Regions from separate parts of the Neobacillus sp. SAB-20_R2A genome, predicted to be linked through region 1. Evidence: riboswitches for the same ligand, from Rfam matches in the RefSeq annotation. Region 1 holds a riboswitch; each other region holds the start of a gene.

The links. Region 1 has a riboswitch for S-adenosylmethionine ahead of V5M37_RS24355 (methionine ABC transporter ATP-binding protein). Riboswitches for the same ligand answer to the same signal wherever they lie in the genome.
Region 2: it holds a riboswitch for S-adenosylmethionine, as region 1 does, so the genes downstream of both, V5M37_RS06445 (homoserine dehydrogenase) here and V5M37_RS24355 (methionine ABC transporter ATP-binding protein) in region 1, are expected to answer to the same signal.
Region 3: it holds a riboswitch for S-adenosylmethionine, as region 1 does, so the genes downstream of both, V5M37_RS14850 (5-methyltetrahydropteroyltriglutamate--homocysteine S-methyltransferase) here and V5M37_RS24355 (methionine ABC transporter ATP-binding protein) in region 1, are expected to answer to the same signal.

What each region holds. Positions count from the first base shown of each region.
Region 1 covers NZ_CP145895.1:4,926,792-4,937,717, forward strand. Annotated here, with positions in the region: gene V5M37_RS24315 (DUF72 domain-containing protein) at 1-792, opposite strand, end outside; gene sufB (Fe-S cluster assembly protein SufB) at 1,087-2,484, opposite strand; gene sufU (Fe-S cluster assembly sulfur transfer protein SufU) at 2,556-2,993, opposite strand; gene V5M37_RS24330 (cysteine desulfurase) at 2,983-4,212, opposite strand; gene sufD (Fe-S cluster assembly protein SufD) at 4,212-5,522, opposite strand; gene sufC (Fe-S cluster assembly ATPase SufC) at 5,547-6,332, opposite strand; gene V5M37_RS24345 (MetQ/NlpA family ABC transporter substrate-binding protein) at 6,706-7,536, opposite strand; gene V5M37_RS24350 (methionine ABC transporter permease) at 7,552-8,217, opposite strand; gene V5M37_RS24355 (methionine ABC transporter ATP-binding protein) at 8,210-9,235, opposite strand; SAM riboswitch class I at 9,358-9,464, opposite strand; gene V5M37_RS24360 (O-acetylhomoserine aminocarboxypropyltransferase/cysteine synthase family protein) at 9,590-10,906, opposite strand.
Region 2 covers NZ_CP145895.1:1,297,849-1,308,774, forward strand. Annotated here, with positions in the region: gene argF (ornithine carbamoyltransferase) at 1-212, shown strand, start outside; gene V5M37_RS06420 (argininosuccinate synthase) at 405-1,622, shown strand; gene argH (argininosuccinate lyase) at 1,702-3,078, shown strand; gene V5M37_RS06430 (carbon-nitrogen hydrolase family protein) at 3,267-4,124, shown strand; gene V5M37_RS06435 (GNAT family N-acetyltransferase) at 4,143-4,805, shown strand; gene V5M37_RS06440 (GNAT family N-acetyltransferase) at 4,828-5,499, shown strand; SAM riboswitch class I at 5,576-5,687, shown strand; gene V5M37_RS06445 (homoserine dehydrogenase) at 5,754-6,989, shown strand; gene V5M37_RS06450 (DoxX family protein) at 7,482-7,976, shown strand; gene V5M37_RS06455 (YfhD family protein) at 8,126-8,308, opposite strand; gene V5M37_RS06460 (YfhE family protein) at 8,423-8,551, opposite strand; gene V5M37_RS06465 (TIGR01777 family oxidoreductase) at 8,647-9,546, opposite strand; gene recX (recombination regulator RecX) at 9,623-10,450, shown strand; gene V5M37_RS06475 (SDR family NAD(P)-dependent oxidoreductase) at 10,647-10,926, opposite strand, start outside.
Region 3 covers NZ_CP145895.1:3,042,567-3,053,492, forward strand. Annotated here, with positions in the region: gene V5M37_RS14820 (DUF3219 family protein) at 134-418, shown strand; gene V5M37_RS14825 (LLM class flavin-dependent oxidoreductase) at 437-1,432, shown strand; gene V5M37_RS14830 (SE1832 family protein) at 1,510-1,704, opposite strand; gene V5M37_RS14835 (aldolase catalytic domain-containing protein) at 1,840-2,799, opposite strand; gene V5M37_RS14840 (hypothetical protein) at 2,954-3,157, opposite strand; gene V5M37_RS14845 (peroxiredoxin) at 3,369-3,986, opposite strand; SAM riboswitch class I at 4,198-4,296, shown strand; gene V5M37_RS14850 (5-methyltetrahydropteroyltriglutamate--homocysteine S-methyltransferase) at 4,377-5,504, shown strand; gene V5M37_RS14855 (multidrug effflux MFS transporter) at 5,693-6,931, shown strand; gene V5M37_RS14860 (phosphotriesterase family protein) at 6,986-7,930, opposite strand; gene V5M37_RS14865 (long-chain fatty acid--CoA ligase) at 8,304-9,968, shown strand; gene V5M37_RS14870 (MFS transporter) at 10,018-10,926, opposite strand, start outside.

The DNA of each region.
Region 1 (10,926 bases):
GTCCATCATCTGTTTAGCGTTATCTGCTGCGTCGCCGCCGGAATTGTTGTTAAACAGGAGGTACACATTGTCGCATCCCTCGGCAAGCTTGTGGATGCGTTCGGCCCATTCATTAAGCTCCTGCTCGTTATAGCGGTAAAGGTAGCGGACATCCCGCCAATTCTCGGCGTTTTTCTTTTGCCAGCCATGGACATTGCGGCCGTGGAATCTGACAAGAACCTTATGTGGGTTTGTGGATACAAGAACCGTTGGAACGGAACCCTCCCCGGATTGCGGTTCATCACATATGCTGTGGATCCAATTTTCCTGTTTCATAAACTCTAGTGTCTGTTTGTGGTATTGCGGCGCAAACCAGGATTGATGCCTAAATTCGAGTGCACACGGGATTTCTACCATTTGCTGTTTGCACCATCTTAAATAATCGACATTTTCCCGTTTGCAATCAAACCACGGCGGAAATTGAAATAAAACCATGGCAAGTTTATTTTTCTCAATATAAGGGTCCAATGATTCTATAAATGCTTGAAACATTGCTTGTTTATTTTCAAATGGTATATCACCTTGATTGTGGCCTGTCATGCCTTGATAGGCTTTGACGATAAATTGAAATTGAGGCGGCGTTTCATTGACCCATTTCAAGGTGTTCCTTTGGGGCTGTATCGCATAAAAAGCGGTGTCCACTTCCACGATTGGAAAATGGCCTGCGTATTCCTTTAATTTGTCTCTGGGCGTGATTGGACCTGTATACAAACTGTCGTGGTCGCCCCAGCCTGTCAGACCGATATATATCAATGGATTCACCTCCGCTTTTTATAATAGCATAACCTTTTTAGTTGGGAATAGTTGGACGATAGTTAGCGCGCCTTATATGACAGTTGGCCGGCTTATCCGACAGTTGGAAGGACCTATACGACAGTAAGCATCCTTTCTGAGAGTATTCCGTCCCCATCCGAGAGTAATCCACCCTTATCCAAGAGTATCCTGCCCCCATCCGAGAGTATTCCGCCGCCATCCTAGAGTAACCCCATTCCCAATGCAAAAACCCGCCTGCCTATCCCAGCAAGCGGGTTTAATTTTTCAAAGATATTAACCGATTGAGCCTTCCATCTCGAATTTGATCAAGCGGTTCATCTCAACGGCATATTCCATTGGAAGTTCCTTTGTAAATGGCTCGATGAAGCCCATAACGATCATTTCAGTAGCTTCCTGCTCGGAGATACCTCGGCTCATCAAGTAGAATAATTGCTCTTCAGAAACCTTAGAAACCTTTGCTTCGTGCTCAAGTGAGATGTTGTTATTTAACACTTCGTTGTATGGAATCGTGTCTGAAGTAGATTGATTATCCATGATCAACGTATCGCATTCGATATTAGAGCGAGCGCCGTCTGCTTTACGGCCAAAATGGACCATGCCGCGATAGTTTACACTTCCGCCATGCTTAGAAATCGACTTAGATACGATCGTTGAAGAAGTATTTGGTGCTAAGTGAATCATCTTAGAACCAGTATCCTGCACTTGGCCTTTCCCAGCAATCGCAATCGATAAGGTCATACCGCGGGCGCCTTCGCCTTTTAAAATAACAGCAGGATATTTCATCGTTAATTTAGAACCGATGTTACCGTCAATCCATTCCATTGTCGCATTTTCTTCGCAGACAGTCCGCTTTGTTACAAGGTTGTAGACGTTGTTTGCCCAGTTTTGAATCGTTGTATAACGGCAGTAGCCGCCTTTTTTTACGATGATTTCTACAACTGCACTGTGCAGGGAGTTAGTTGTATAAACAGGTGCTGTACAGCCTTCAACATAGTGGACAGATGCACCTTCATCAACAATGATCAGCGTTCTTTCAAACTGACCCATGTTCTCAGAGTTAATGCGGAAATAAGCCTGTAATGGTGTATCCACCTTAACACCTGGTGGTACATAAATGAACGAGCCGCCGGACCAAACAGCTGAGTTTAATGCGGAAAATTTGTTATCAGTTGGCGGAATAACCGTTGCCCAGTGTTTGCGGAAAATATCTTCGTTTTCCCTTAATGCAGAATCGGTATCTTTAAAGATGATTCCTAATGCCTCAAGGTCTTCCTTCATGTTATGGTAAACAACCTCGGATTCATATTGCGCAGAAACCCCTGCAAGATACTTTTGCTCGGCTTCAGGAATTCCAAGTTTGTCAAATGTCGCTTTAATTTCTTCCGGTACTTCATCCCATGACTTTTCTGATTTCTCCGATGGTTTTACATAGTAGGTAATTTCATCGAAATTCAATGAGTTTAAATCACCGCCCCATTGCGGCATTGGTTTACTGTAAAATATTTCAAGTGATTTCAAGCGGAAGTCAAGCATCCACTGAGGTTCACCCTTCATTTTTGAAATCTCTTCAACAATCTCACGTGTTAAACCACGTTTTGATCGGAATATGGAAACGTCTTTATCGGCAAAACCATATTTATACTCGCCGATCTCCGGCATTTTCTTCGCCATCGCAAGTATTCCTCCTTTTTTTACGAGAGGTGAAAGCTCCAGGCAAGAGGCCGGATACTTTCAGAACCGTTTTAATCTTGATTCTCTTCTTTCAAGCTTTTTTCCATTGCCTTCCAAGCCAATGTTGCGCATTTAATTCTGGCTGGAAACTTGGCAACCCCTTGAAGTGCTTCGATATCGCCTAAATCGATATCATCATCCACTTCTTTGCCTTGCATCATATCCGAAAAAATCTTTGACAGCTTTAATGCGTCTTCGATTTTCTGACCTTTAATGGCCTGCGTCATCATCGATGCAGATGACATGGAAATCGAACAGCCTTCCCCTTCCTGCTTGGCATCAACAACAATGCCGTCCTCCACCTTCAACGTTAATTGAATCCGGTCACCGCAGGTCGGGTTATTCATATTGATCGTATGGCTTCCATCCTCCAAAACTCCGCGGTTGCGCGGGTTTTTGTAATGGTCCATGATTACTCTTCGGTAAAGTGCATCTAAGTTAGAAGACATCGCTGAAATACTCCTTCGTTTTGACAAGCCCTTCTACGAGTTTATCAATATCTTCTTCTGTGTTGTATAGGTAAAAGCTGGCACGAGCTGTTGCCGATGCCTTAAGCCATCTCATCAACGGCTGGGCGCAGTGATGGCCGGCGCGGACAGCGATTCCTTCCGCATCCAGAACCGTCGCTACATCATGCGGGTGAACATCACTTAAATTGAAAGTCACTAGACCAGCGCGTTTAGCCGGATCATGCGGTCCATAAATCGTGATGCCTTCAACAGTTGACATTTTTTCCAGCGCATAGGCTGCAAGCTTATGTTCATGCTCGACAATATTGTCTAAACCGACTTCATTTAAAAAGTCAATCGCCGCACCAAGACCAATGGCACCAGCAATAATAGGTGTTCCGCCCTCGAACTTCCACGGCAGCTCTTTCCAGGTTGATTCATATAATTCCACGAAATCAATCATTTCACCGCCGAATTCAACCGGCTCCATTTTTTCAAGCAGATGCTTTTTCCCGTAAAGGACACCAATCCCGGTTGGTCCGCACATCTTATGGCCGGAAAAAGCAAGGAAATCACAATCTAAATCTTGAACATCAATTTTCATATGCGGAGCACTTTGTGCACCGTCAACTACCATAATAGCGCCATTTTCATGGGCAATCTTGGCGATTTCTTTAACAGGATTGATGACGCCAAGCACGTTTGATACCTGCATCACCGACACAATTTTTGTGTTTGGTGTGATCGTCGAGCGAACATCATCTAATGAAATCGTTCCATCCTCTTGGAGAGGAATGTATTTCAGCTGAGCACCAGTCCGTTTAGCTACCTGCTGCCATGGGATGATATTGCTGTGGTGCTCCATATAGGTAATGACGATTTCGTCGCCTTCCTTCAGGTTGGCGGCGCCGTAGCTTGCCGCCACCGTGTTAAGGGAGGTCGTCGTTCCTCTTGTAAAAATAACTTCTTGAATGGATTTAGCATTGATGAACTTACGGACCTTTTCACGGGCACCTTCGTAAGCATCTGTTGCTTTTGTACCTAATGTATGCACACCGCGGTGGACATTTGAATTGTACTCGCGGTAGTATCTGTCAAGTGTTTCAATAACTTGGACGGGCTTCTGCGATGTCGCAGAGCTATCCAGATAAACTAATGGCTTGCCGTTAACTTCCTGGTCTAAAATAGGAAACAGTTTGCGAATATCCTGGATATTCATTATCTTACTTTCCTTTCAATAACTTCCACTAATTGCTGTTTTACTTTCTCAATTGGAAGCTGATTTACCACCGGTGCAAGGAAGCCATGAATGACTAAACGTTCCGCTTCCTTCTTCGGAATACCGCGGCTCATCAAATAATATAATTGCACTGGGTCAACGCGTCCTACAGAAGCAGCGTGGCCAGCCATAACATCATCTTCATCGATTAATAAAATTGGATTCGCATCGCCGCGAGCTTTTTCACTAAGCATTAACACGCGCGATGTTTGCTCAGCGTCAGATTTAGAGGCGCCGTGTTCAATTTTGCCAATTCCGTTGAAGATAGAAGTAGCGCTATCCTTAACAACGCCATGATTCAAGATATTTCCTATTGTATGTCTGCCAAAATGAACAACCTTTGTTGTAAAGTTTTGGGTCTGCGCACCCCGTCCGACCACAACGGTTTTCGTATCGCCATTAGAACCGTCACCAAGGAGATTGGTAGTATTTTCAGAAATGGTATTGCCTTCATTCATCATGCCAAGCGACCACTCGATTCGGGAATCGCGGCCGGTGACACCGCGGCGGTTCACATAGGTTGTGATGCCTTTTGCCAAAGTATCGACAGCACCGTATTGCACCTTTGCATTTGTATTGGCAATTACCTCTGTCAGGATGTTTGCCAAGGTATTGGACTCTTCCACTGTGGAAATATAGTTTTCCACATATGTTAAAGAGCTGTTATCTTCTGCGACGACAAGAACATGGTTAAACAGGTTTGCTTCCGCATTGTCATGAACGAAAACTGCTTGAATCGGTTCCGCAATTTCGATGTTCTTCGGAACATACAGGAAAGCACCGCCATTGACAAATGCAGCATGAAGAGCAGTCAAACGGTGCTCATCAGCATTGATCGCCTGTGTCATATAATATTTTTTCAATAAATCGCCGTGCTCTCTAGCAGCAGTAAAAATATCGGTAAACACAACACCCTTTGCCTTTAGGTCTTCTGAAAGAGAAATAAAGGCTGGCGTTTGGTTGCGCTGAATATATAAATTTTGTTTTGCCGCATCCAAATCAACTAATGCTTTAACCTCTTCTGGCAATTCTGCCAAAGATGTATATGGAGCACTTTTAACTGTATGCTGCTCAAACTGTGTAAAATTCCATTTATCTATTTTTGTTTTATCTGGCCGAGGCATTGGCAGTTCGTGAAAATGCTCAAGTGCCTTCAGTCGAAGCTCTTCAAACCAAGCAGGCTCGCTCTTTTCTTTTGAAAAAGAGCTCACAAAACCCTTATCAAACGGTAATGTTATTTCTGTTGTCATTGCTAACCCTCCTAACAAAAGCTTTTAAGCTTCTTGCTCAACTGTTTCATCTTCAATACCAAGCTCTTGCTTGATCCAGTCATATCCTTCTGCTTCTAAGCGCTGTGCAAGCTCTGGCCCGCCGGATTTTACAACACGGCCTTGCATCATCACATGCACATGGTCAGGAGTGATATAGTTTAACAGACGTTGATAGTGAGTAATAATTAAGCAGCCGAAATTCTCACCGCGCATTTCGTTGACACCTTTCGATACTACCTTTAAGGCATCGATATCAAGTCCGGAGTCGATTTCATCGAGAATCGCAATCTTTGGCTCCAACATCATTAATTGCAGGATTTCATTGCGCTTTTTCTCACCGCCGGAGAAGCCTTCATTAAGGTAACGCTGCGCCATATCTAGATCCATTTCAAGGTATTCCATTTGCTTATCCATTTTACGAATGAATTTCATTAAAGAAATTTCGTTGCCTTCGCCAAGACGGGCGTTAATCGCCGAACGCAAGAAGTCAGCATTCGTTACACCGTTAATTTCGCTTGGGTATTGCATGGCTAAAAATAGTCCAGCACGAGCGCGCTCATCTACTTCCATTTCTAAAACATCTTGCCCATCAAGCGTAATGCTGCCGCTTGTTACTTCATATTTAGGGTGACCCATGATAGCAGAAGATAATGTAGATTTACCAGTTCCGTTAGGACCCATAATGGCGTGAATTTCTCCGCCTTTTATTTCAAGGTTGACACCCTTTAAAATTTCTTTCCCATCAATTGCTACGTGCAGATCTTTGATTGTTAAAGTTGATCCAGCCATATTCATACCTCCGAAAATGTATTGTATCTTTGCAGACAGATTTTTTAAGATCTTCCACATTCATTCTCACTTTATTCTCATTACAATCTTATAACAAATGAAATTTGTTAGCAACTTTTTAATAGTAATAACTAGCATGTATTTTCACTAAGAACATGCTAAATGAGAATAGCAGGAAGTTTTTAATGAAAATTCAGATAAAGACTTTTTATGTAATACAAGCCCGAATAAAATGATACCTTATTTTTTGCTAAAATGCCATGGGTGGTTATGGCATCTATTTTTTACTACTTAATGAGCTTTCATGTAATGAATGCAGAAAAGCCAGTGAATCCTCACTGACTTTTCTGCAATATTGCTGCATATTTAATAATTACTCGGTTGCCGCGATAACAGCACCTTTGTATTTATCCTTAATAAAATCTTGAATTTCTTTCGATTGAAGAACCTCTACAAGTGTTTTGATTTCTTTACGGTCTTTGTCTTCTGAACGAACTACTACAAGGTTGGCTGGAACCACGTCACTGCCTTCAAAGGCAATACCATATTTTCCAATATCAATGCCGCCTTCTAATGCATAGTTAGTATTAATGGCAACCGCATCACCTTCACCGTTTTCAAAGGAAGATGCTAATAATTTTGCTTCAATTAATTTAGGGAACTTCAGGTTCTTTGGATTTTCAACGATATCATCTATTCTTGCGTTTGCACCAACGCCTTCTTTAAGCTTGATTAATCCAGCCTTTTCAAAAATCGGCAGGATACGGCCGTGGTCGCTTAAAGAATCACTCATAATAATGGTTGCACCATTTGGAAGATCTTTTAGACTTTTATACTTTTTTGAGTAAATGCCGATTGGTTCTTTATGAACCCCGCCCACACTGACAAAATCAAAATCTTTATTTTCTTTCATTTGCAGATCTAAATACCCAGGTGTTTGGAAATAGTTTGCATCTATTTCTTTATCCTTTAGTGCTACGTTTGGCAGAATATAGTCTTGGAAAACTTGAATTTCTAAATCAATACCTTTTTTCTTCAATATTGGCTTTGCAGCTTCAAGTACTTCTGCGTGTGGTACAGCAGTTGCACCAACAACTAATTTTTTGTTCCCATCTTTATCTGCTGAATCATTTTTTGCACCTCCGCAGGCCGCTAAGGCAAATACGGTAAACGCAATGAAGATCAAACCCAGAACTTTTTTCATTTTTTACTCCTCCTGTTAACGTTTATCTGTTCTCTTTGTAAAATAATCTCCAATAAATTGGATAATAAAAACTAAGATTAAAATAGCAATTGTTGCCACTAATGTAACCATTGGCCTGTTGCGTTGAAAGCCTTCTAAATAGGCAAAATGGCCAAGTCCACCAGCTCCAATGACCCCAGCCATTGCAGTAAAGCCAACAAGTGAAATCGCCGTAACGGTAATCCCAGAAATTAATGCTGGCAAGGATTCTGGTATTAATACCTTAAAAATAATATGTCCATGTGTTGCCCCCATTGATTGGGATGCTTCAATCACACCTTTATCAATCTCCCTAAGGGCGATTTCCACCATTCGAGCATAAAACGGTGCTGCTCCAATAATCAGTGCCGGGAGTGCAGCATTGGCACCGAGCATTGTCCCAACGAGAACTTTAGTAAAAGGGATTAATAAAACAATTAAGATAATAAAGGGAATGGATCTAAAAATATTTACAAAGCCAGCAATAATAATGTTTACTCCGCGGCTTTGCCATATGTTTCCTTTACTCGTTAGAAATAGCAGCAGGCCTAGTAACAAGCCCAAAACAAATGTCGCAAGGACCGAGATGGCGGTCATATAGATCGTTTCACGTGTTGCCAGTAACAGCTCATCCCACTTAACTAATTCCATAAAGTCAGCCATTACTGATCACCTCCACGCCCACTTGCTGCGAGTGAATATAATCGATGGCTTTCTGAATTTCATTAGCTTGGCCATCCAAATGAATAAATAATGTTCCATAAGACCCGTTTTGCGTATGAGAAATATTCCCTTGGAGAATATTTACTACGACATCAAAATCACGAATCACACGTGTGATTAATGGCTGTTCTGTTGCTTCCCCAAGAAACGATAGTTGAATGACCTTTCCATGAGGATAGCGCTCTAGCAAATGCTCTGCTGTTTCCTTTGTTTTTTCCGGTTCGGTTACCTGCTGGACAAACCGTTTCGTAATCGGCTGCTGAGGGTTTTTAAATACATCAAGCACCGGACCAAGCTCGACAATCCTCCCGCTTTCCATGACCGCTACTCGATGACAGATTTTCCGGATGACGTGCATTTCGTGAGTAATCAGCACAATCGTTAAGCCGAATTGTTTATTGATATTCACTAAAAGGTCGAGAATAGAGTCTGTTGTTTGTGGGTCGAGCGCTGATGTTGCCTCGTCACATAACAGCACCTTTGGGTTATTGGCAAGGGCCCGGGCAATCCCGACCCGCTGCTTCTGCCCGCCGCTCAACTGTGAAGGGTAGGCGTCACCTCTGCCTTCAAGGCCAACTAATTTGATCAACTCTTCAACTCGTTTTTTCCTTTCCGGCGCGCTCACTCCGGCAATCTCTAATGGAAAAGCGATATTTTCGCTGACTGTTCTTGACCAAAGTAGATTGAAGTGCTGGAAAATCATGCTGATTTCCTGACGGGCTTTTCTAAGCTCTGCACCTTTTATTTTTGAAATCTCCCGGCCAGCCACGTTGACAGTTCCACCCGTAGGCAGCTCAAGGCCATTTAACATGCGGATTAAGGTACTTTTACCAGCCCCGCTATATCCAATCACACCAAAGATTTCTCCTTCTTTTATATCCAGGTTTACTTCATCAACAGCTTTTAACTGTCCCTGCTTGGTAGAAAAAATCTTTCGTACATTTTTAATGGAAATCATTGAATCACCTACTTCTTGTCCTTATTATAGGATTTGATAATTTTCATGAAAGAATTCTATTTTAGTAAAATAAAAAGCCTCTCCGCAAAGGCAGAAAGGCATCATTATCAAATGAATCCTTTCTCCCATCTTTCAAAGCCGCAGGCTTTGTGTGAATTGGCACCATTTCAATAAAATTGACGGTTGCCGGGCTTCATAGGGCACATCCCTCCACCTCTCTTGATAAGAGCAAAAGCTATCCTATATTTAATTATACATGCATTAATACTATTATTATGAAAGTAATAGTATCACGGTTAGATAGTAGTGTCAACGACAAAATTCTACATTTTCAAAAAACTATATAAGGAAAATTTAGGCATTTGCTTTTAAAGATGTTAAGCCTGTTGCAGCTTCGATTGCGTCCTCTAAATCTTCCACTAAGTCCTCAACATTTTCGATTCCAATGGAAAGACGGATCAAGTCCTCGGAAACACCGGCTGACTTTAATCCTTCCGAATCCAGCTGCTGATGTGTGGTGCTTGCAGGGTGGATAATTAAGCTCTTGGCATCGCCGACATTGGCCACGTGCGCCCATAGGGTGATTGCATCGATTAATTTCGCACCGGCTTCTCTTCCGCCTTTAATACCAAATACAACCATCGAACCAGCGCCCTTAGGTAAATATTTTTGCGCCAATTCGTAATCAGGATGTGATGGATGTCCCGGATAAGAAACCCATTCAACCGCAGGATGATTATTCAAGTATTCCACTACCTTTTTGGTGTTGGCGACATGCTCTTTCATCCGTACATGAAGCGTTTCTAACCCAAGAACAAACTGGAATGAGCTTTGCGGGCTTAGTGCCGGCCCCAAGTCCCGGAGAAGCTGTACGCGTGCTTTAATAATATAAGCAACCGGTCCAAGCGCCTCAGCATAGACAAGATCATGATAGCTGGAGTCTGGCGTTGTAAAGCCAGGGAATTTCGGTGAATTCCAATCGAACTTGCCTCCGTCGACAATAATGCCCCCTGTAGTTGTTCCATTACCTAATATCCACTTGGTTGCGGAGTGAACGACGATATCAGCGCCATGCTCAATTGGACGGCATAGGTATGGTGTTGCAAAGGTGTTGTCCACGATAAGAGGAACCCCTGCTTCATGAGCAATATTGGCTACCTTTTCAATATCAAGGATTCTTAAGCTTGGGTTGCCGATCGTTTCAGCGAAAACAGCTTTTGTTTTTTCCGTTATGACGGCACGGAAGTTTTCCGGATTCTCAGGGTCGACAAACTTCACATTAATCCCATATTTAGGCAGGGTCACTGCAAATAGATTATACGTTCCGCCATATAGATTGGATGCAGCAACAATCTCATCACCCGCTTCGGCAATGTTTAAGATGGCCAATGTGATGGCAGACATACCGCTTGCCACTGCCAGTGCGCCAACGCCGCCTTCTAGGAGCGATACTCTTTCTTCGAAAACAGTTGTGGTTGGATTGTGAATCCTTGTGTATATGTACCCAGGTTCCGCTAAGGCGAATAGGTTGGCGGCATGCTCTGTGCTTTTGAATTGGTAGGCGTTATTTTGATAGATAGGTAGCGCCCGTGCTCCTGTTACAGGGTCTGGTGAGAGACCACCGTGAACACTTAGTGTTTCAAACCTTAACTTCTTTTGTTTTTCTGACATAGTTCTTATTCCCTCCCAAT
Region 2 (10,926 bases), 2.3 Mb from region 1:
CAAAACGCCTTGAGGCATTCCAAAGCTATCAAGTGAATACAGAACTATGCAAGCTGGCAAAAGACGACTATCTTTTCTTACATTGTCTGCCTGCACACCGCGGAGAAGAGGTAACGGCAGAAATTATCGATGGCCCTCATTCCGTTGTTTTTGATGAAGCAGAGAACCGTCTTCATGCACAAAAAGCAATTTTAAAACTTTTACTAGGCTAATAGGAAAGAATAAATTTTTCCAAAATTTATTCTTTCCTAACGCATAAGTGCAACTAAGCCTCTTTCTTCGCCCTTAGGGGCTTGCCAATCGGCAAGTTTTCTTTAAGAAAAAGACTTTCTTTTTTTGAAATTTGTTGTATAATAATACCGTTGAATGAATTTAAATACATGGTAATGTAAGGAGCGTTTAAAATGGCAAAGGAAAAAATCGTATTAGCCTATTCAGGCGGTTTAGATACATCAGTTTCGGTTAAATGGATCCAAGAAAAATATGGCTATGATGTCATCGCGCTAGGACTTGATGTCGGCGAAGGAAAAGACTTGGAAGCTATTAAAAATAAGGCATTAAATGTTGGCGCTATTAAAGCCATTATGGTAGATGCTAAAGAAATGCTAGCAAAAGATTATATTATCCCTGCATTAAAAGCTAACTGCTTATATGAAGGCAAGTATCCACTATCCTCTGCGCTATCAAGACCATTAATTTCAAAATTATTGGTTGATGTAGCGGAGCAGGAAGGAGCAGCAGCAGTTGCCCATGGTTGTACTGGTAAAGGAAACGACCAAGTCCGCTTTGAAGTTTCCGTGCAAGCCTTAAACCCAAGTTTAAAGGTGGTTGCACCAGTTCGTGAGTGGGGGATGACCCGTGACGAAGAAATCGCTTATGCACAGGAGCATGGGATTCCGATTCCAGTTGATTTAGACAATCCATTCTCGATTGATGCCAACATTTGGGGCCGTGCCTGCGAAGCAGGAGTTCTCGAGAATCCTTGGGCAGAAGCACCTGAAGCAGCATACGATTGGACTAACCCAATTGAATTAGCTCCAGATCAGGCTGAATACATTGAAATCGAATTTGAACAAGGTGTTCCTGTAGCCCTTAATGGTGAAACTTTACCGCTTGTTCAATTAATTGAAACGTTAAATGCCCTTGGCGGCAAGCATGGTGTCGGCCGTATCGACCACATTGAAAATAGATTAGTAGGGATTAAATCCCGTGAAGTATACGAAAACCCAGCAGCACTTATTTTAATTAATGCTCACAAAGAATTGGAGTTCTTGACATTACCACGTGAAGTAACTCAATTTAAAACACAGGTAGACCAGCAAATGGCGAAAATCATTTACGAAGGTCTTTGGTACTCACCATTGAAAGCGGCTCTTGATGCGTTTATTGACGAAACTCAAAAGGTTGTGTCTGGAACCATTCGCGTGAAGCTCCATAAGGGTAACCATATGGTTGTCGGCCGTAAATCCGTTCACAGCCTTTACAATGAAGAGCTTGCTACTTATACAAAAGGCGATGCTTTTGATCATAATGCAGCAGTTGGCTTTATTAAGCTTTGGGGTCTGCCAACAAAGGTATATTCTGAGGTTAATAAAAAAGAAGAATCGGTAGTAAAGCAATAATTTGGGATTGAAAAATAAATTCGGAGTGCCCTCGAATCTGTTTCGGGGGCAATCTTCTTACATTTAGGAGGAGCAAGTGATGTCTAAGCTATGGGGCGGACGTTTTACGAAGGAAACTAACAAACTAGTAGAAGAGTTTACAGCTTCGATTTCCTTTGACCAAAAACTGGCCAAGGAAGATATTGCAGGCAGCCTTGCCCATGTGCAGATGCTTGGTGAATGTGGCATCATTCCAGTGGAGGATGCAGAAAAAATTAAAAATGGCCTTCTATTGATTAAGGAAAAAGTAGACCGCGGCGAGGTCGAATTTTTAGTTGAAGATGAAGACATTCATATGAATATTGAAAGACAGCTAATCGAAGAGATTGGACCGGTTGGCGGTAAACTCCACACAGGCCGCAGCCGGAACGACCAAGTGGCGACGGATATGCATCTTTATTTAAGAACAAAGACAACTGAACTGATCACGTTGGTGGAAGAGGTTCAGCAGGCGATTATCGGACAAGCGAAGGAGCATGTCGAAACGCTGATTCCGGGCTACACCCATTTGCAGCGCGCGCAGCCTGTTTCATTCGCCCACCATTTAATGGCGTATTTTTGGATGTTTGAACGCGATAAGGAGAGACTGTTGGATTCGCTGAAACGCGTGAACTGGCTTCCGCTTGGTTCCGGTGCATTGGCAGGAACAACTTTCCCGATTAACCGTGGGATTGTTGCTGAGCAATTGGGCTTTGAAACCATTTATCCTAATAGCATGGATGCCGTCAGCGACCGCGACTTTATCCTTGAATTCCTGTCGATTGGCTCGATTATCATGACACATATTTCTCGTCTTTCCGAGGAATTGGTTATTTGGTCAAGCCAGGAATTTCAGTTTGTTGAGCTCGATGATTCGTTCTGTACAGGATCAAGCATCATGCCGCAGAAAAAGAATCCTGACGTACCGGAGCTGCTGCGCGGAAAAACAGGCCGCACGTATGGCAATTTGATTGGCTTGCTGACTGTGTTGAAAGGACTGCCGCTCGCTTATAACAAGGACCTCCAGGAAGACAAGGAAGGCATGTTTGATACGGTGGCAACCCTAGAAGGCTCATTGAAGCTTTTGGCACCGATGATTGAAACAATGACTGTTCGCAAGGATGTCATGCGAAAAGCCATCAATAATGACTTCTCTAATGCTACTGACATTGCCGATTACCTCGTCCGCAAAGGATTGCCATTCCGCGAGGCTCATGAAGTGATTGGAAAAATTGTTCTTTACTCGATTCAATCCGGCAAATTCCTATTGGATTTAACACTGGACGAATATCAGCAGTTCAGTACGCTATTTGAAGAGGATATTTACGTTGTTTTGGCGCCAGAGCATGTGGTGGCGGTCCGAAATAGCTTTGGCGGTACCTCACCAGAGCAGGTAAGAGAGCAAATTAAACTTGCTGAGGGAAAACTAGAGCAGTAAGCTGTTTAATAGGTAACTAAATTACCTTTTGGGAAAGAAATTAGTAGGATATCTACAGTAAAGCCAGCGCCCCTGCTGGCTTTTTATCTACTTTCATATTTGGAATGCATTTCATTTGTATAAAGTGCTAGATTATAAGATAATTCAATATGGAATCTATCTTCCAATAACTTACCTGGAGGCGAAAAATGAAACTTAGAGTATCTGTTGTTCAGTACCATCTTCACACAATCAACTCATTTGCGGAATTTGCCGCTCAATGTGAGCATTATATAAAAACCGCCGAAGAATTCGGGGCTGAATTTGTCCTTTTTCCTGAATTCTTTACTACGCAACTACTTTCCATTGGAAATGGCCAGGGACAAAGCCTGACCATCAATGACCTGCCTAGCTTTACCAACCAATACCGTGATCTATTTATCAAATTTGCAAAAGAAACCAACATGCACATCATCGCGGGGACCCATGTCCTTGAAAAGGATGGCAAGCTTTACAATACTGCTCATTTATTTTACCCGGACGGCCGCGTCGGCGAGCAGGCTAAACTGCATATCACGCCAACCGAGGTTAACGAATGGAATATGGCAGCAGGGGACTCGTTTCAAATTTTTGAAACAGAAAAAGGAAAAATTGCACTGTTAACCTGCTATGATATTGAATTCCCGGAAATCGTCCGGATGGCAAAGGCGAAGGGCGCCGATGTTATTTTCTGTCCATCCTGCACGGACGATCGTCACGGCTTCCATCGCGTCCGTTACACGAGCCATGCCCGAGCGATTGAAAATCAGGTATATGTAGTATTAACCGGAACGGTTGGCGCGCTGCCGACGGTTGATTTCATGCGGGCAAACTTTGGCCAGGCCGTCATTATCACTCCAAACGACATTCCGTTCCCGCCAAAAGGGCTTTTAGTAGAAGGGGAAATCAACAACGACATGGTCGTAACCGCCGATCTTGACCTGGAACTGCTATACGAAGTTCGCGAGCGCGGGTCTGTGACCACCTGGCGCGACCGCCGCACTGATTTATATACAGATTGGAATTAAAACGAGGGAGGCCTTTTCATGTATCGCAGTGAATTTTACGTTTATGATCAGGACCGGCCGCTGCTGGTTTGTATACGTAATTACACAATGGAGGACTTTGATCAGCTCATCGAAATCCAGTCCCAATGCTTCCCGCCTCCTTTTCCATCCGAGCTTTGGTGGAATGAAGAACAATTAACGAATCATGTGACACTGTTTCCGGAAGGGGCATTATGCGTTGAAATTAATGGGGAATTGGCGGGCTCCCTGACCGGAGTTTGTGTTGAGTTGGACCCGTCTAATCACAGCCATACATGGGAAGAAGTGACCGACCACGGCTATATCCGCAACCATAATCCGAACGGAAACACCCTCTACATTGTCGATATCAGCGTCCGCCCGAAGTACCGAAAGCTGGGACTCGGAAAATTAATGATGCATGCCATGTATCATGTGGTCATTGAAAAAGGGTATGACCGTCTTCTTGGCGGCGGGCGGATGCCGGGCTATCATAAAGTGGCTGAAAAAATGACGCCGGAAGAGTATCTCGACGTAGTCATCAAGGGCGAGCTGAAGGATCCTGTCATCAGCTTTCTCCTTCGCTGCGGACGTGTGCCAATCGGTGTCGCCAGAAACTATTTAGAGGATAAAGAATCCCTTAACAATGCGGCATTAATGGAATGGAAGAACCCATTTAAATAATTTATAAGGGGAATCAGAACCAATGGAATTTAAACGCATTACCAATATTGAAGACCCAAATTTTAAAAAGCTTCACGATTTAATGGGACAGATTTTTCCACCGGAAGAGGTTCTGGATTATGAATTGTGGAAAGAACCGTTAGAAGACCCAAGTATCCGCGTATTCGTTGCCGTCGATCAGGACCAGGTCGTCGGTGCCACTGAGTACCGCTATTATCCGGACTGGAACATTGCAATGACCGACTTCACGATCATCAGCAAACCAGGCCTCTCGCTTGGCCGATTTTTAGCTGAAAATCGTCTGAAGGACTTAAAACAGCTTGCTGCCCAAAACGGCAAGGAGCTGTTCGGTATGTTTGCCGAAATCTATGACCCATACCGCGTAGAGCACCACGAGTTTGGCGGCGTGAAGGTCATGGACCCGTACGTGCGCCGCGAGGTTCTGTCACATTTAGGCTATCAGCGCCTTGACCTTGCCTACTTGCACCCATCCTGGGAAAACAACGGGGAAGCGGTGTCTGGGCTGGATCTATGCTTCATGCCGATTAAGGAAGAAATCGCCGAAATTCCGGGATCACTTGTCAAAGAATTTCTTACCACCTATTATTCTGTGCTTTCCAATAAACCACAGGAATGGCTGGACATGGTTGAGAAATTAGCAGCAAAAGAAACGGTCGCCCTTTTGCCACTTTAATATTGACAACTCTTGAAAATTCAGATAATATACTTTTTATATATCTTTGGAAATTTAATGAAAAATCAAATAAATACTCTTATCCAGAGTGGCGGAGGGACTAGGCCCGATGAAGCCCGGCAACCTTCAAGGTATTCCTTGAAAAGGTGCTAATTCCTGCAGGTTATTTGTAGCCTGATAGATAAGAGGAGGAATAGAGCCCTCTTCTTATGAAGAGGGTTTTTATTTTTCAAAAAAATAAAGGGGTGGCAGACATGTCTGTAATTAAGGTGGCAATTCTCGGGTTCGGTACGGTAGGTGAAGGGGTTTATCGGACCATTCAATCACATAGCAATGAGCTGGCGGCAGAATTAGGGAAGGAAGTAGAGGTTGCTGCCGTCCTTGTTAGAAATAAGCAAAAGCCGCGGGATATTAGCGGGAATGTTCTGCTGACAACGGACTTCGAAGAAATTCTCCAATTGCCGAAGCTTGATGTCGTGATTGAATGCATCGTGGATAAAGACCCGACTTTTTCCTACTTGAAAAAAGCAATTCAACGGGGCTGCCACATCATTACAGCGAATAAGGAGATGTTTGCCCACCACGGGAATGAGCTTATCGAGTTGGCAGAACAGCATCAGGTGTCGGTTGGTTTTGAGGCGACAGTGGCCGGGGGGATTCCGGTCATTCAAACGCTCGGTCAGCTTTTAAAAATTAATCGTGTCCAGCGGATCCTGGGAATCCTCAATGGAACGTCCAATTTCATCTTGACCGAAATGCGGGAAAAGCGGCAGTCATTTGCCGAAAGCTTGTTGCGGGCGCAGGAAAATGGCTATGCCGAAGCGGATCCGACCAATGACGTGGAAGGCTATGATGCTTTTTATAAAACGATGATCTTAAGCAGGCTGGCATTTGGAGAAGAGCCTGACTGGCGTGATGTTGAACGGGTAGGGATTACGTCTATTACGAGTGAATTGATTGAAGCAGCGCAAAACTTAGGGTTAAGGTTTAAACATATTGCGAGCATCTGGAAGTCAGGTACCCGCATCCAGGCATCGGTGAAGCCGGTTCTGGTCGGCTCTGAGCACCCTTTTTACCATGTTGAGGGAGTAGAGAATGCGGTAAATGTAAAATCTGATATCGTTGGCGAAATCACCCTTCAAGGACCGGGCGCAGGCATGTACCCAACGGCTAGTGCGATAATCGAGGATTTGGTCCACGTATGTCAAAGCCACGTGACGAAATCTAATTATTTGAAAACCTCAGGGGAGGACATTGAGTTGAAAAGTGAACACCAGAGGGAGTACTGGCTGGTCCAGGGTCTGGTCCAAAAATATGGCAGTCCCGCTATTACCCTGATGGATGAAATCTCTGAGGGAATCTTTGTCCTAAAGGGTTCCAAAAAGGAGATCGAGCAGCTTGCGCAAAGGCAACCATCGGTTCAATATTTTTCGATTCTGGGTAAGGGAGAATTCCTCGTGAGGGGTATTGAGGAAGCGAAGGCATTATAGGGTTGAATTGAGGGGCATCTATTATGTGATGCTCCTTTTGTTATGAATGGACATTCATTTATCCAGTGTTTTTTCCACATCTAAAGTCCTGTATTTATAGGTAGTCCACAATGTTATGCACATTATCCACAATTTTGAAAGCGGTTATCCACCGTTAGTTATTAACAGAAAGGCTGATTGTAAAAATCAGGTTTTATAAGGGGTGAGCTAGTGTTGTCCACATTATTAACATTGTCCACAAAAGAGGAGGGGGAACGTGCTGTATTGCGTTCACAATCTCTTCATATATCTAACATTAATATGTTAAGAAACTGTGAAAGCCGTTGTTTTTTCAATAGCAGGAGAGTATATTAAAAGTGTAAAGAAGATAGTGAAGCAATTCACAAAGACTTCCTTACAAGCCACAGCTAGCTGATTAATCCCTTTCATAAGGGAATAACTTAAAGTTAAATTTGTGAAATACTTCACAAAAAAACTATGGAGATGATTATGATGAGATGGTACAAAACTCCTTACGCAGCAGTTGTTTGGACAGTATTACGTGTTTGGCTTGGATTACAATGGATAGAAGCAGGTTATCATAAGTTAACTGGTGGTTTCGATGCTACAGGGTTCCTAAAAGGAGCAATGGCGGCAGCAACTGGCGAACACCCTGCGGTTCAAGCATGGTATGCAGATTTCTTACAGCAATTCGCTATGCCTAACGTGGGAATTTTTAATACATTAATACCTTGGGGAGAAATGTTAGTCGGTCTTGGTTTAATCGTTGGTTTAGCGACAATCCCAGCCTTGATTGCCGGTGCATTTATGAACTTGAACTTTATGCTGGCAGGTACGACAAGCACGAACCCAATTCTTTATACAGCCGCGATGATTCTGTTATTCGCAGGTGCAGGAGCTTACTACTTCGGTCTTGACCGATATGCAGTTCCTTTTATCAAAGGCTATTTCAAAAAAGCTCATGTAAATGAGGTAAAAACGCAATAAGGCAGCATCAATTAATAATCGTTAACTCCCCCTTTAAATACATTAAAGAAGCAGGAATCCTGCTTCTTCTTTTTTTAGCTAAAAGTATAAATTCAACTACGCCTCATGAACCGTCCTCTTGGACTAGCCAATCGGCGAGTTTTCATTTATTATTTGCGATTTCTGACGCGCTGGTTTGCCGCATTTGCGCGCGCCATTGCTTCTAAATCAGCTCCATCAGCCATTTCCTTGGAGAATTCTACGTCCTGTCCATCTGATTTCATATTTTTCGGTACTTGAGGAAGTGAGGCTTTGTTTTTGTCACGACTCTTATGTCCATGTGAACGGCCCATTAAAAAAACCCCTTTCATTTTATCGCTAGTGGAGCAAAAGGCCTGCTCCCTTTACTAGCATTTGCAAATGGCAAGGGGTCCATTAATGGAAAAATTATATAAAGTTTTTAGTTGTTATCTTTTACGTTTCGTGTAGCCGCCGGCCCGGTCCGCCATTTTAAACTCATGGCCGTACGCGACCTCCTGCATACTTGTTAAATTAGTTCTTTCCCGATCCTTATTGCGCTTCTTATTTTCTGACATCATGCTCATTCCTTTCAACTATTTGAATTAGGTAAAAATGGTACATAATGTACACTTCACCATTTTTGCCTTATCGATGAGGAAAGATACTGTCTTTAGGAAAATATATTTTTCAGCGCAGGTTTTAAATCTGGATATTGGAAGGTGTAGCCGGATTCCAAAAGTTTATTTGGCAGTACTCTCTGCCCATCGACAACCAGTGTGCTCATTTCCCCTAAGAGGGTTTTTAGGGCGATACTAGGTACCGGAAGCCAGTTCGGCCGTTTGAGGACTTTACTTAGCACTTGGCCGAATTCATTCATGGTGACAGGATTTGGGGCTGTAAAGTTGACCGGACCTTGAATCGTCTCATTTTCGATGATAAAGAGTATGGCCTTAACAACGTCGTCAATATGAATCCAAGACATCCACTGCTTTCCTGTCCCGATGGGCCCGCCGATAAACGATTTATAAGGGAGTGCGATTTTTGGCAGGGCACCTTCTGCTTGATCAAGGACAATGCCAAATCTGCAGAAAACAGTTCGAATCCCGATTTCTGATGCTTTTGCGGCTTTCTTTTCCCATTCCATGACTGTACGTGATAGGAAGTCATCGCTGCTGCCTTCGTTTTCTTCTGAAAAAGTCTTATCGAATGAGGTTCCATAATACCCGACCGCACTGGCGTTGATAAATGCTTTTGGCTTTGGGTTTAATTCGTTCATGATTTTTAGAAGCTCCTGGACGGCTTCGAGCCGGCTGTTCAAAATGGTTTGCTTTCTTTGATCGGTCCATCGGCCGCTGTTTATGGATTCGCCAGCTAGGTTGATGATGATATCTGTTCCTGCCAGGGACGAGGCAGGGTTTGAGTCTGCTTGCAGCCATTCGACATATTGAACACTGGGGCCATCCTGATTTGAGTTTCGCGTTAAAACAATGACCTGGTGCCCGTTTTTGATTAATTCATGTACAAGTGCTTTGCCAACAAAGCCAGTTCCGCCTGCAATCGCTATTTTCATTTTTCCGCCCTCCTTATTACCTTTATTTTATTATATTTTTTGACCAATATGGTAAATTAGAGTGGGGGTGAACGTGATGGCTATAATTACAAAAATCACCACACAGCAAAAGAATACAGACCGTTTTAATATTTTTATGGATTACGGCAAAGGTGAACAGTTTGCCTTTAGTGTTGACAGTGATGTTCTGATCAAATTTGGCTTAAAAAAAGGGATGGAAGTGGATGAATTTTCTCTTTTGGAAATTCAATATCAAGACGACATCCGAAAAGCCTACAATTTAGCAGTTCATTACCTGGCAAGGCGAATAAGGTCGGAGAAAGAAGTCCGAGACTATCTTATTGAAAAAGAAATGGAAGAGCCAGTTGTAAATGAAGTGATTCATAAGCTGACAGCTCAGAAATACATAAATGACAGGGAATTTGCCTTCGCCTATGTGCGGACACAGGCAAATACCACGGATAAAGGCCCTGATGTGGTCAAGCAGGAACTGAAGCAAAAGGGGATTATCGAGGTAATTTTGGTTGAGGCGCTAAACGAATTTCCGCGGGAACAGCAAATCGAAAAGGCCGTGAAGCTTTGCGGGAAGTTTTTCAAAAAGGGATCTAAGGATTCGCTGCGGATTCAAAAACAAAAGCTGGAACAAATGCTGCTTCGTAAGGGGTATTCGTTTGAGGTTATTCAGATTGCGCTTGAGGATTGTGGTACGATGAGAGCTGATGCTGCTGCTGACGTTGATGGCGGTGGTGGTAGCGAGCTTGAAGCGATCCGTTATCAAGGGGAAAAGGCCGTTCGGAAATACTCGCAATATAGCGGTTTTGAATTCGAGCAAAAAATGAAACAGGCACTTTATCGGAAAGGTTTTTCCATGGAGTTGATTGAAAAGTACTTGTCTGAGCTGTAAAAGACAATATGCTATCCATTTGGAAGAAAATGACACATTAGGAGCTGCCACAAAATGTCCTTCATTAAGCTGATGCGGGACAAAATACAAGGGGGTCCGGGTCAAAATGTCCTTCATCAAGCCCATGAAGACCAGGCTGCCCCAGATACCCCTCAAAAATGTCCTTCATGGAGTCTACAGCACTAAATAATACCCCTCATCCTTTATTGCTCTCAATAACAATCGTATCCTGCTCCATCTGCTCGATAATGATCTCCGCCACTTCCCGGGCCGATCGCAAACGCGACGGGTCTTTCACATGGTCGCTGTCCGTCCAAAATGGTGTGTCCATGCCGCCCATATAGACAGCGTTTATTTTAATGCCTCGCCCTTCAAATTCCTTCTGCAGGCTTTCCGTAAACCCGCGCACCGCGAATTTGCTAGCGCAATAAACGGCTTCGTTTACTTTTCCGCGCAGGCCGGCAGTGGAGATTATA
Region 3 (10,926 bases), 1.9 Mb from region 1:
AATTTAGAAATGAAATGGGCTTATATTATATAAGAAGACTATTGTTATTTTTAATCTGACGGTCCAATTCATTTGCTCCCCTATTGGCCCAGTGCTATTATTTTTTCATAATAACAAAAAAGGTGTGGTGTCATTGGTTAATGAAATCATCTTAAATAATACTTCCATTCGTGTAGACAAATATAAACAAAAGCTTGAGAACGGTTTACATAAAATTGTTATTGAATTTAAAGTGACGAGTGAGGAGTATCACGACACTGCAGTGTTGCTGTATGAAGGATCTTTTGATGTAAAAGTTCCTGAAACTGGTTTAGCGTTTAAAGGTACCATTCAACAATATTCCACTTCTGTCACGAATCTCTATGAAAAAGGACAAGTAGGAATTTTTGCATTGACTTTGCTCGAAGTGAAGAATTAAGAAAGAAGGCTTAGTGCAATGAAATTAAGCATACTAGATTTATCTCCCATCTCCTCCACCCAAACAGCAAAAGAGGCATTAAATGAATCGTTGAAGCTAGCCCAAGCAGGAGATGAGTTAGGTTACACACGGTATTGGATTTCCGAACATCATGATTTGCCGGGTCTGGCCTGCTCGGCTCCTGAAGTGATGATCAGTTATATTGGCGCCAACACCAAACGGATTCGCCTCGGTTCTGGGGCTGTATTATTGCCGCATTATAAACCATATAAAGTGGCCGAGGTTTATAATATGCTGGCCACTCTATATCCAAATCGGATTGATATCGGTATTGGGCGTGCACCTGGCGGATCAGCGGAGGCAACAAATGCTTTATCCGATAATTTTTTACAACAGGTTTGGAAAATGCCTGACTTAGTAAAAGTACTGCTTCACTTTTTAAAAAATGATTTTCCTGAAGATCACGAGTTTTCAAAACTAAAGGCCTCTCCCCTGCCGGAAGTGCCGCCGTTGCCGTGGATTCTTGGTACAAGTAAAAAAAGTGCCCACCTTGCTGCTGAACATGGCTTGGCATATGCATTCGGCCAGTTCATGAGCGACAAAGACGGAGCAGACATTATCCAACAATATCTTGATGCCTTTCAAGCTAACAAACACGGGCAATCCCCTCAGGTATTGTTAACTGTTTCAGTGGTTTGCGCGGAAACGGCCGAAAAAGCTGAAGAAATCGCATTAAGTAATCTAATCTGGGCATTACAGAAGGAAAAAGGCGAAGGCCAATTTGTGCCCTCTATCCAGGAAGCCAAGCAATACGAACTCAATGAAAAAGAACTAGAAAAATTAGCAGCGATGAAAAAGAGAATGATCATTGGCAATCCACTGGAGGTAAAAAAGAAACTTGAGCAGTTACAAGCTTCATATAATGCGGATGAAATTATGATTTTAACGATTACACATTCTCCGAAGGATCGCATCGAATCCTATAGACTCATCGCTGAAAAAGTGGTTTTATAACTATTTAATACGCATCTATTAAAACTTTGATACAAGAAAAGAGACCATCATTTCGATGGCCTCTTGAACTTAAGTTACTATTTTTGTGTTTGCCCCGCTATTTTTCGTAATAATTGATTAAGAGAATTCAATTCCTCTTCAATTTCAGATAGTCGTTTTTCCAACGGGGCTATGTTTCCTTTTACATACTCTAATTTTTCAAGATTATGTTGCAGTTGTAAGTATTCGTCTTTCAACTCTAAAATTTTATACTCAATCTGTTTTTTATCCATTATTGGTTTCACTCTCCATAAGTCTTAATTCTTCTTTCTATGATTACAAATCCGATGTGTTTTCACTACTATTCTGCCCAGTTGCTTTCATCCCCAAAAAAAGAACCGCCCGCAGGCGGCTGTAAATGTAATAAACTACCTAGAAGTTGTAGCTAAAGTTGCTTCAGGTGTTGTTACCTTGTCATAGAAGTCAACGAATTGGTCGCGCTCGTCACTATTTCGATAAGCCATTGCCACCCGTGGATGCTCATTAAGGACACCAGAGATCATATAAGGAATGATATAGCCCCATTCCCACTTTTCTCTCATTTCTAACATATGCTTTTCGATTACACCCAGTAACGGTTTTAGTTCATAGCTTGGTTTTTTTATGTAGCTGACAAGAAGCTCTGTATTGCAGTTCCCTGCCGCCCGTCCCATGCCGTAAACAGATGAATCCAGGAAGGTAACTCCATTTTGATGTGCTGTCAAGGTATTAGCAAATGCTAACTGCAAATTGTTATGTGTATGAATACCAAGCTGCTTGTTAGGGAGCATTGCTTGAAACTTTTTCACTTGATGTGCAATATCAGCCGGGTCTAAGCTTCCAAAAGAGTCCACGATATACACAACATCGACTGGACTTTCTTTGACCATTTCCATGGCTTCAATAAGCTTCTGTTCAGGCACACTAGATAAAGCCATAATATTGAGAGATGTCTCATATCCTAAATCATGGAACATTTGGACAAGCTCCAGGCCCTTGTCCACTTCACGGATATAGCAGGCTACCCGAATCATATCCAACACACTTTGCTCGCGAGGCAGGATATCGTTGGGATCGACACGGCCAATATCTACTAATGCAGATAGCTTCGTGAATTTTTTCTCAGGAATGATTTCTTTCAGAAAATGATCATCTAAAAATCTCCATGGATTAGGCTCAGTTGCGTTCAGCAGCTTAGCGGAGTTTTTGTAGCCAATCTCCATATATTCAACGCCAGCCGCACTTAGTCCATTATACAAGTCCTGGACAAATTCGATACTGAAATCCCAATTGTTTACTAAACCTCCGTCACGGATCGTACAATCTAAAATTTTGCTGCGATGTTCCATAATTTTAAATTCCCCCTGTGGTTATGCTCATTCGTCATAATTTGAATATATATACCATGAATCTTTTAAAGGTGTCAAACTTACATGTCAGCCGTTCTAAAAATATTTGATAAAATTGTTAAAGTATTTCTATATTAATACTACTATCATTTTATCACTTGGCTCCAATACTTTGACGTCGCATTTGTCTATTTCTTTGTAATTCACTTTGTTTCCAAATGTATTTTTGCATATATAACCTAAGCACGTCATTCATAGACTTTCCATTTTTTTCAACAGCATCTCTAAAACTTTGGATTATGTTTTCGGGTATTTCAAAATTTACTTCTACATTTTTATTTCTGTGTTCCTGGCACATTTTATACCTCCTGACAGACCGATCTATCCATTTTTCCTGGGTAGTCACAAAGGGGTGAATATTTAGAATATTTGTATAGAAACTATCATATCAGGTGAAAACGCGTACATTTTTATTAACTTTTCGACAAATTACGACATAATTAAGGAATCAATGATGTATGTAGAGGATCTTAAAAGCCTAAATGAGGCATGAGAACCGTCCCCATGCCTCAAATTCTTCCGATATTCTTTGGGTCTCTAATGATTCCTGGGTTACCGGGAACCCAGTTAGCTGGGACTCCTTCTCCGGTGCTTCTTCCGTATTGTACCCCTTGTATGATCCTTAGTATTTCGTAAACATTTCGGCCAACTTCTAATGGGTATACCAATTTGGATACAATTATTCCATCTGGATCGATAATGACGGTTGCTCTTAAGGCTGCCCCAACTTTTTCATTTAGGACTCTGTATGCTTTACTGATTTGGTGTGTTCGGTCACTTAGAAGTGGAAATGATACCTGAGAGGCATTAGGAGATACCTCAGCGAAAACTTTATGGGCATACACACTGTCCGTGCTGATAGCAAGGACATTTGTATTAAGTGTCTTTAGTTGATCCTTAATAACAGCGACCGCTGCCAATTCTGTCGGTCAAACAAAGGTAAAATCACTTGCATAAAAAAATAAAATAACCCAGCTTCCACGATAGCTTTCTAGACGAAGCTTTTTTATTTTCTTTTCTGCATGATCATAAGCTTCTGCTTCAAATAGGGGCGCCATATCCGTTGTCTGTGCACAAAATGGCTGCAAAGATCCATCAAAATGACCCTCTCGCCTGTTAAATTCCATTGTTTCACCTCAGATCATCACGTGAATCTTAATTCCTTGCTGCAGTTCATTTTTTAATACGTTGCCATAAATACTATATGTTTAGGTATTTGTCCCATTGAGCCTATTTTGGATAGCTTTTCCATTCAACCACAACAATAGTGTTGTAGATTTTTGTTGACAGAAAATCTGAACAGGTGTATCTTTACTGTTAATTAAATATTTTCGAATATTCTTATCAAGAGAGGTGGAGGGACTGGCCCTTTGAAGCCTCGGCAGCAGACACGTTCGTACTGTGCCAATTCCAGAAGCGAGTGCTTGAAGATAAGAAGAGATTTAGTAATGGCTATTACCCTCTTCTTATTTTTGAGAAGAGGGTTTTTTATTACACCGAGAAAGAAGGAATAATTAATGACAGCAACACTAGTAAAAACTCCATTCAAAGCTGACCATGTCGGCAGCTTTCTTCGAACAGAACCGGTTAAAGAAGCTAGAAAGGCTTTTGCCAATGGGGAAATTGATGCAGCTGCCCTGAAGGCGGTTGAGGACCAAGAAATTGAGAAATTGGTTCAAAACCAAATTGGAGCAGGCTTAAAATCCATTACAGATGGTGAGTTTAGACGTTCATGGTGGCATCTGGATTTCTTGGCTGGTTTGGAAGGTGTAGCGTTTTTCGAAAATGAATATATCAGCAACTTCAAAGGCGCCCAAACAAGAAACAACGCCATTAAAGTAGTGGGCAAAGTGGACTTTAATGATCATTATATGCTCGAACATTTCAAATTTTTAAAGCAGGCGGTTGAAAAATATGGTGATGGCAGCCAAGTGGCGAAGTTCTCCATCCCAAGCCCGAACATGTTGTTTACGAGAATTCAAGGCGATGAGTACTACAATGGCAACAGTGAGCAATTTTTTAAAGATACCGTAGCGGCCTATCAAAAAGCCATCCAAGCTTTCTATGAGGCTGGTTGCCGTTACTTGCAATTAGACGACACATCTTGGATTGATTTTGTTTCAGAAGAGCGGATCAATGCAGTGGTAGAAAAAGTTGGCAAGGATGTTCATGAAATCATCAAAACAAGAGTAAGTGCGATCAATGAAACCATTGCCAATAAGCCGGAAGATATGACAATTACGATGCACATTTGCCGCGGCAACTTCAGATCCACCTATATTACAAGCGGCGGTTACGATCAAATTTCCGATGCCATTTTCGCTGAGCTAAATGTGGACGGGCTATTCCTAGAGTATGATGATCAGCGTTCTGGTGACTTCGAACCTTTAAAAGGCTTCCAGCGTCCTAACCTAACCGTTGTACTAGGATTATTCACATCTAAATTCCCAGAACTCGAGGATCCAGAATCCATTAAGGCAAGAATTAAAGAAGCAAGTCAATTTATTCCTTTAGAAAACCTGGCAGTAAGCCCTCAATGCGGCTTTGCTAGCACAGAAGAAGGAAATATTTTAACGGAAGAAGAGCAGTGGAATAAGATTAAACATGTAGTGACTATTGCTAAGGATGTTTGGGGAACCATTTAATCCCATTAGGAGAGGCCGCCTTCCATTTCTATGATGGAAGGTGGCCTTTTTCAATTTAATCGTTTCTGAAATTGGTTGTATGTTTCTACTTTAAAGAATTCCTAAATATTGAATAATCTGTTAACATAGAATGATAAAATCTGAGGTAACTAGATTGGATTTACATAACTGGAGGAATGACTTACTATATGGGGGATTTCATACAAAAGGCAGAGGATCATCAAGCAGTGCTTTCTCGTTCAAAACGAGTATGGATGGCGATTGTTCTCGGTTCACTTGCAGCATTCGGCCCTTTATCCATTGATATGTATTTACCGGCCCTGCCGAATATCGCAAAAGATTTCCATACAAACGCCTCTTCTGTTCAACTCAGCCTGTCGCTTTTCGTGCTCGGTTTAGCATCAGGGCAACTGCTCACCGGACCTATCAGTGATGTAACCGGCCGCCGAAAACCACTTTTAGTCGGCTTAATGATTTACTTTATCGTGTCCCTTTTATGCGTATTTAGCCCTTCCATTTGGGGATTGATTATCTTACGGCTCATCCAGGGCTTTGCCGGATCAGCAGGAATTGTCATCTCAAGGGCGATTGTCAGAGATTTATATTCAGGAACTGAATTAACCAAGTTTTTTGCACTTCTTGCATTGGTGAACGGGCTGGCCCCGATCCTCGCTCCGATTATTGGTGCGCAGCTGCTTAAGGCATTTCCATGGCAAGGTGTCTTTATTGTTTTAAGTATCATTGGAATCGTAATGTTTTTTGTCATTCTTTTTGGTTTGCCTGAAACGCTGCCTAAAGAAATGCGTTCGGCTGGAGGCATGAAGAATACATTTAGACCTTTTTTAAAACTAATCATGGATCGAAGCTTTATGGGTTATGCTTTAGCACAGGGCTTAGTCTTTGCTGGCATGTTCGCGTACATTTCAGGTTCTCCCTTTGTCGTACAGGATATTTATGGTGCCTCCCCGCAAATGTTTAGCATGATCTTTGCGATCAACGCGATCGGGATTATGATCATGAGTCAAACAACAGGCAGGTTGGCAGGGAGAATCCCTGAAGCTAAACTGTTCCAATTCGGATTGGGAATGTCCGCAACAGGCGGAATCATTTTACTCCTTCTTATATTTTTACAGGCAAAGCTAATTTTGGTTTTGATTCCATTGTTTTTCGTTGTATCCAGTGTAGGAATGGTAAATACAGCAGGATTCTCCTTAGCTATGCAAACACAAGGAAAAAATGCGGGAAGTGCTTCTGCCTTGCTGGGTGTTACTTCCTTTACCTTTGGTGGATTTGTCGCTCCCCTCGTTGGTATAGGCGGCGGGCAGACAGCCATTCCGATGGGCGTAGTAATTTTATGTGCCGGTTGTGGAGCGGTGTTATTGTATTGGATTCTAGTAAAGAGAAACCGAGTAAGGGGTTCAATTTAAACCCTCCTGAAAAATCCACCTTCCATTTGTAACGATGGAAGGTGGTCTTTTTTTCTATTTCCCCTCAAACCAGCGGCGGGCGTTATCAACCATCATAAGGTTAATTTGTTCCTCCGTTACTCCACTCGCTTTCAATTCTGGGATAATTTCTTCAAGCACAAAAGTCATCGTCCATTTCGGGAGCACATGCTCAATTAGTCCCTCAGGATACCAATCCATCGAGCAGCAGTGATCCTGTGATAAAAACATGCGGTCTGCATAGCCTTGCTTCGCGAGTTCGATAACGGTTGTGTTTCTATTTTCCGTTGTACACTCAGCAGTTAAGCCATAACGGTCCATGCCGATAAATACTCCATGGTCCAGCACCTTCAATATGTACTCCATGTTATCGGTATCTCCGGTATGCCCGATCAGAATCCGCTTTGAATCCACTCCCTCTTCAAGAAGGATATCAATTTGGTTTAAGCCGGTGCCGGTTCCTGGATGAGAATGTGTCATAATCGGTACACCTGTCCGCTTTTGAGCACGGGCAACGGCGCGGATAACCTTCTCAACATCAGGGGTGACCCCTTGTGTATCCGTGGCACATTTTAAGAACCCTGCTTTAATGGATGTGTTTTGAATTCCGACTTCAATATCTCGGACAAACAAATCAGCCATATAGTCGATGTCGCGGTTTTGGAAATGTGGTGGGATATAGTGATAGGAGTAGATTCCAGTTGCGGCGATGATTTGAACCCCCGTTTCGCGGGAGACTCTCTCAATAAAGCGGATGTCACGGCCAAGTTCCATGACGGTTGGATCACAGACGGTTTTCACACCGAGTGCTTTTGCTTTATTCACTTGTACCACTGCTCTAGCGAAGTCTTTCTCCTCATCATACAAATGGGGAAACTGCACGAAAACAGACTCAGAGCGAATACGCATGTGCTCATGGATTAGCGTTAAACCCAGTTCGGCAGAATCAACTTGTCCTGTAACAGAATTAATAAGTGTCATTCCATACTCCCCTTTCACCCTCGGTCCATTGAAAAATTAAAAAATAATCCCTAACCTAAGTCTCGAGCACAACAAATGTTAACGTTTTCATATTAGCGCATAAAAAATGCATATTTGTTGCTAATCTCATTCATCAACTTTTAAAAGATTATGAATTATCTGATAGATATAGTACCAAGCCTCATCCTTTAATGTCAATTTTTTTGTAAAAAATCCCAGGTCAACCTTGTATTCTTGTAAATTATTATTTCTTGCAGAAAAAATTCACTTAATTACTAGAATATTCTGTATTCGTTGTATTATTATTATAACTGTAACCGATTTCAGCAGAAGCAGAGTGTTTAAAAAAATCTATTTGGTGGTGATTTGTTCAATGTTTACACGTCATTTTGAATTCTGGCCAGAACGGCTGCCGAAAACTTTACCGATCCCTGAATCAACCATTTACGACAATCTGGAAATGACGACAAAGCGTTATCCGAATAAGACGGCAATTATTTTTTACGGAACAGAAATCACCTATAAACAACTACACACAGAAGTTAATAAACTAGCAGGATATCTGCAGAAAGAGCTTGGTGTAGCAAAAGGCGACCGCGTAATGCTGTACATGCAAAATTCACCACAGTATATTATCGCCTTTTACGCGATATTACGGGCGGACGCTGTCGTAGTGCCAATTAATCCAATGAATGTGAAGGATGAAGTGGCGTTTTATTTATCAGATTGTGATGCCAAAGTGGCGATTGTGGGGCAAGAATTAATTCGGGAAATTGAGCCGTGTATTAAATTCACTCCTCTTGAGCGGATTATTGTTGCAGCCTATTCGGACTATGCCCAAACTGATTTGGACTACACGGTCCCTCCTTCCGTGGCTGCTCCAAAGGAAAGATTTGAATCATTAGCGATAATTGATTGGAATGAAGCATTAACAGCAGGCTTAGAAGCTGATCCTAGCAAGGCAACATGCGATGATTTATGCTGCCTCCCTTATACTTCAGGAACGACCGGCAAGCCAAAAGGCTGCATGCACACACATAAAACCTTGCAATCTACTCTTCTAGGCGGAATTGTATGGTCGCAGTCAACAGCGGCTGATATTGGTTTGTCAACGCTTCCCCTTTTTCATGTGACCGGACTGCAGCATAACATGAATGGACCGATCTCTCTTGGTTCCACGATGGTGATGATGACGCGCTGGGACCGGGATGTTGCTTTAAAATTGATTGATCGCTATCGGTGCACAAGATGGACGAACATTTCAACGATGGTCGTTGATTTATTGGCGCACCCAAATCTCAAAGACTATTCAATCGATTCCCTGAAGATGATTAGCGGCGGCGGTGCTCCCCTTCCAGAAGCAGTCGGCCAAAAGCTTTTAGAGCTGACAGGGCTTCGCTATGTAGAAGGCTACGGGCTAACCGAGACCATTTCACAAACGCATCAAAATCCAGTTGGCCGGCCGAAGATGCAGTGCTTGGGAGTGCCGCAGTTTGATGTGGATGCTAGAGTGATTGATCCGGTCTCGTTAAAGGAGCAGGGTCCAAATGTACAGGGGGAAATCATTGTCAATGGTCCCCAAGTCTTAAAAGGCTACTGGAACAGACCTGAGGAAACCAAGAATTCCTTTATAACGATTGAAGGGAAGGAATTTTTCAGAACAGGCGACATCGGCCGCTATGATGAAGAAGGCTATTTCTTCCTGGTTGACCGGGTCAAACGGATGATCAATGCCTCCGGTTTCAAGGTATGGCCTGCGGAAGTGGAAAATACTTTGTATAAGCACCCTTCCGTTCAGAATGCCTGTGTCATCGGTGTTCCCGACCCAAGACGCGGCGAGACCGTAAAGGCGTTTATCGTGCTGAACTCACAAGGAAAAGGAACTTCGGAAGAGGAAATTATCGCGTGGTCCAAAGAGCATATGGCCGCCTATAAAGTTCCGAGGATTGTTCAATTTTTAGATGAACTGCCGATGTCAGGCAGCGGGAAGATCCTATGGAGGAAGCTGCAGGAGATGGAAGAAGAAAAAGTGAAATAGGTTTAGCTAAACGACATAAGAAATGACGTATGATCAAAATTGGCATACGTCATTTTCTTGTTATATTGAACTGGTGTCTTTCCTTTTTATAAAATCCTTCCTTTTTCAATAAGGCATTTAATTTTTCTGAACTAAAGAGCAGGACTGCCACAAAAATAACAATGCAAATTGGGAAGATCCCTACTGTTGATTGAGATGCCATGAAACCAAGAAGCGGCGGCACAAAGGTACTGCCTGAATAGGCAACAGCCATTTGATAACCCATAATCGTCTGGGAATGCGTCTTCCCAAAACGTGTTGGTGTTTCATGTAACATACACGGAAAGATCGGCGCCAATCCCAATCCAATCAATATAAAACCCACAAGCGAAAAAATCGTTGACAATGGCAGGAAAAGAAATACAGCACCGACTAATGCGATGATTTGCCCTATCCGAATAAGAGTGAGATTACTAATCTTAAAGGTAATAAAGCCTGTTATCAATCTACCAATCGTTATTCCTGCGTAATAGAGGGAAACCCATTGGGCAGCAGCGGTCGCACTTATCCCTTTGACATTTACCAAGTAACTGCTTCCCCAAAGACCCACTGATGCTTCAACCCCACAATAAAACAAAAAGGATGCGAGAGCCAATTTCACTCCTTTAATTTGTAAAGGTTTTATATCCTTACCATCGTCATCAAAAGATGTATCTTCGTGATCTTCATTTACTGCAATATTGCTGTTTTTTGTCACTCTATTCCATAAAGGCAAAGTAAGGAAAAGGATGATCACTAACGCAAACTGAATTCCAGAAATAGTGAAATATCCGTTTCTCCAAGAATTTTGGCCCGAAATAGACTGAGCCATTATGATTGGGCCAAGAGTGGCTCCGACTCCCCAAAAACAATGGAGCCAGCTCATATGGTGTGCCTTATAATGTGTTGCCACATAATCGTTTAATCCTGCATCAACTGC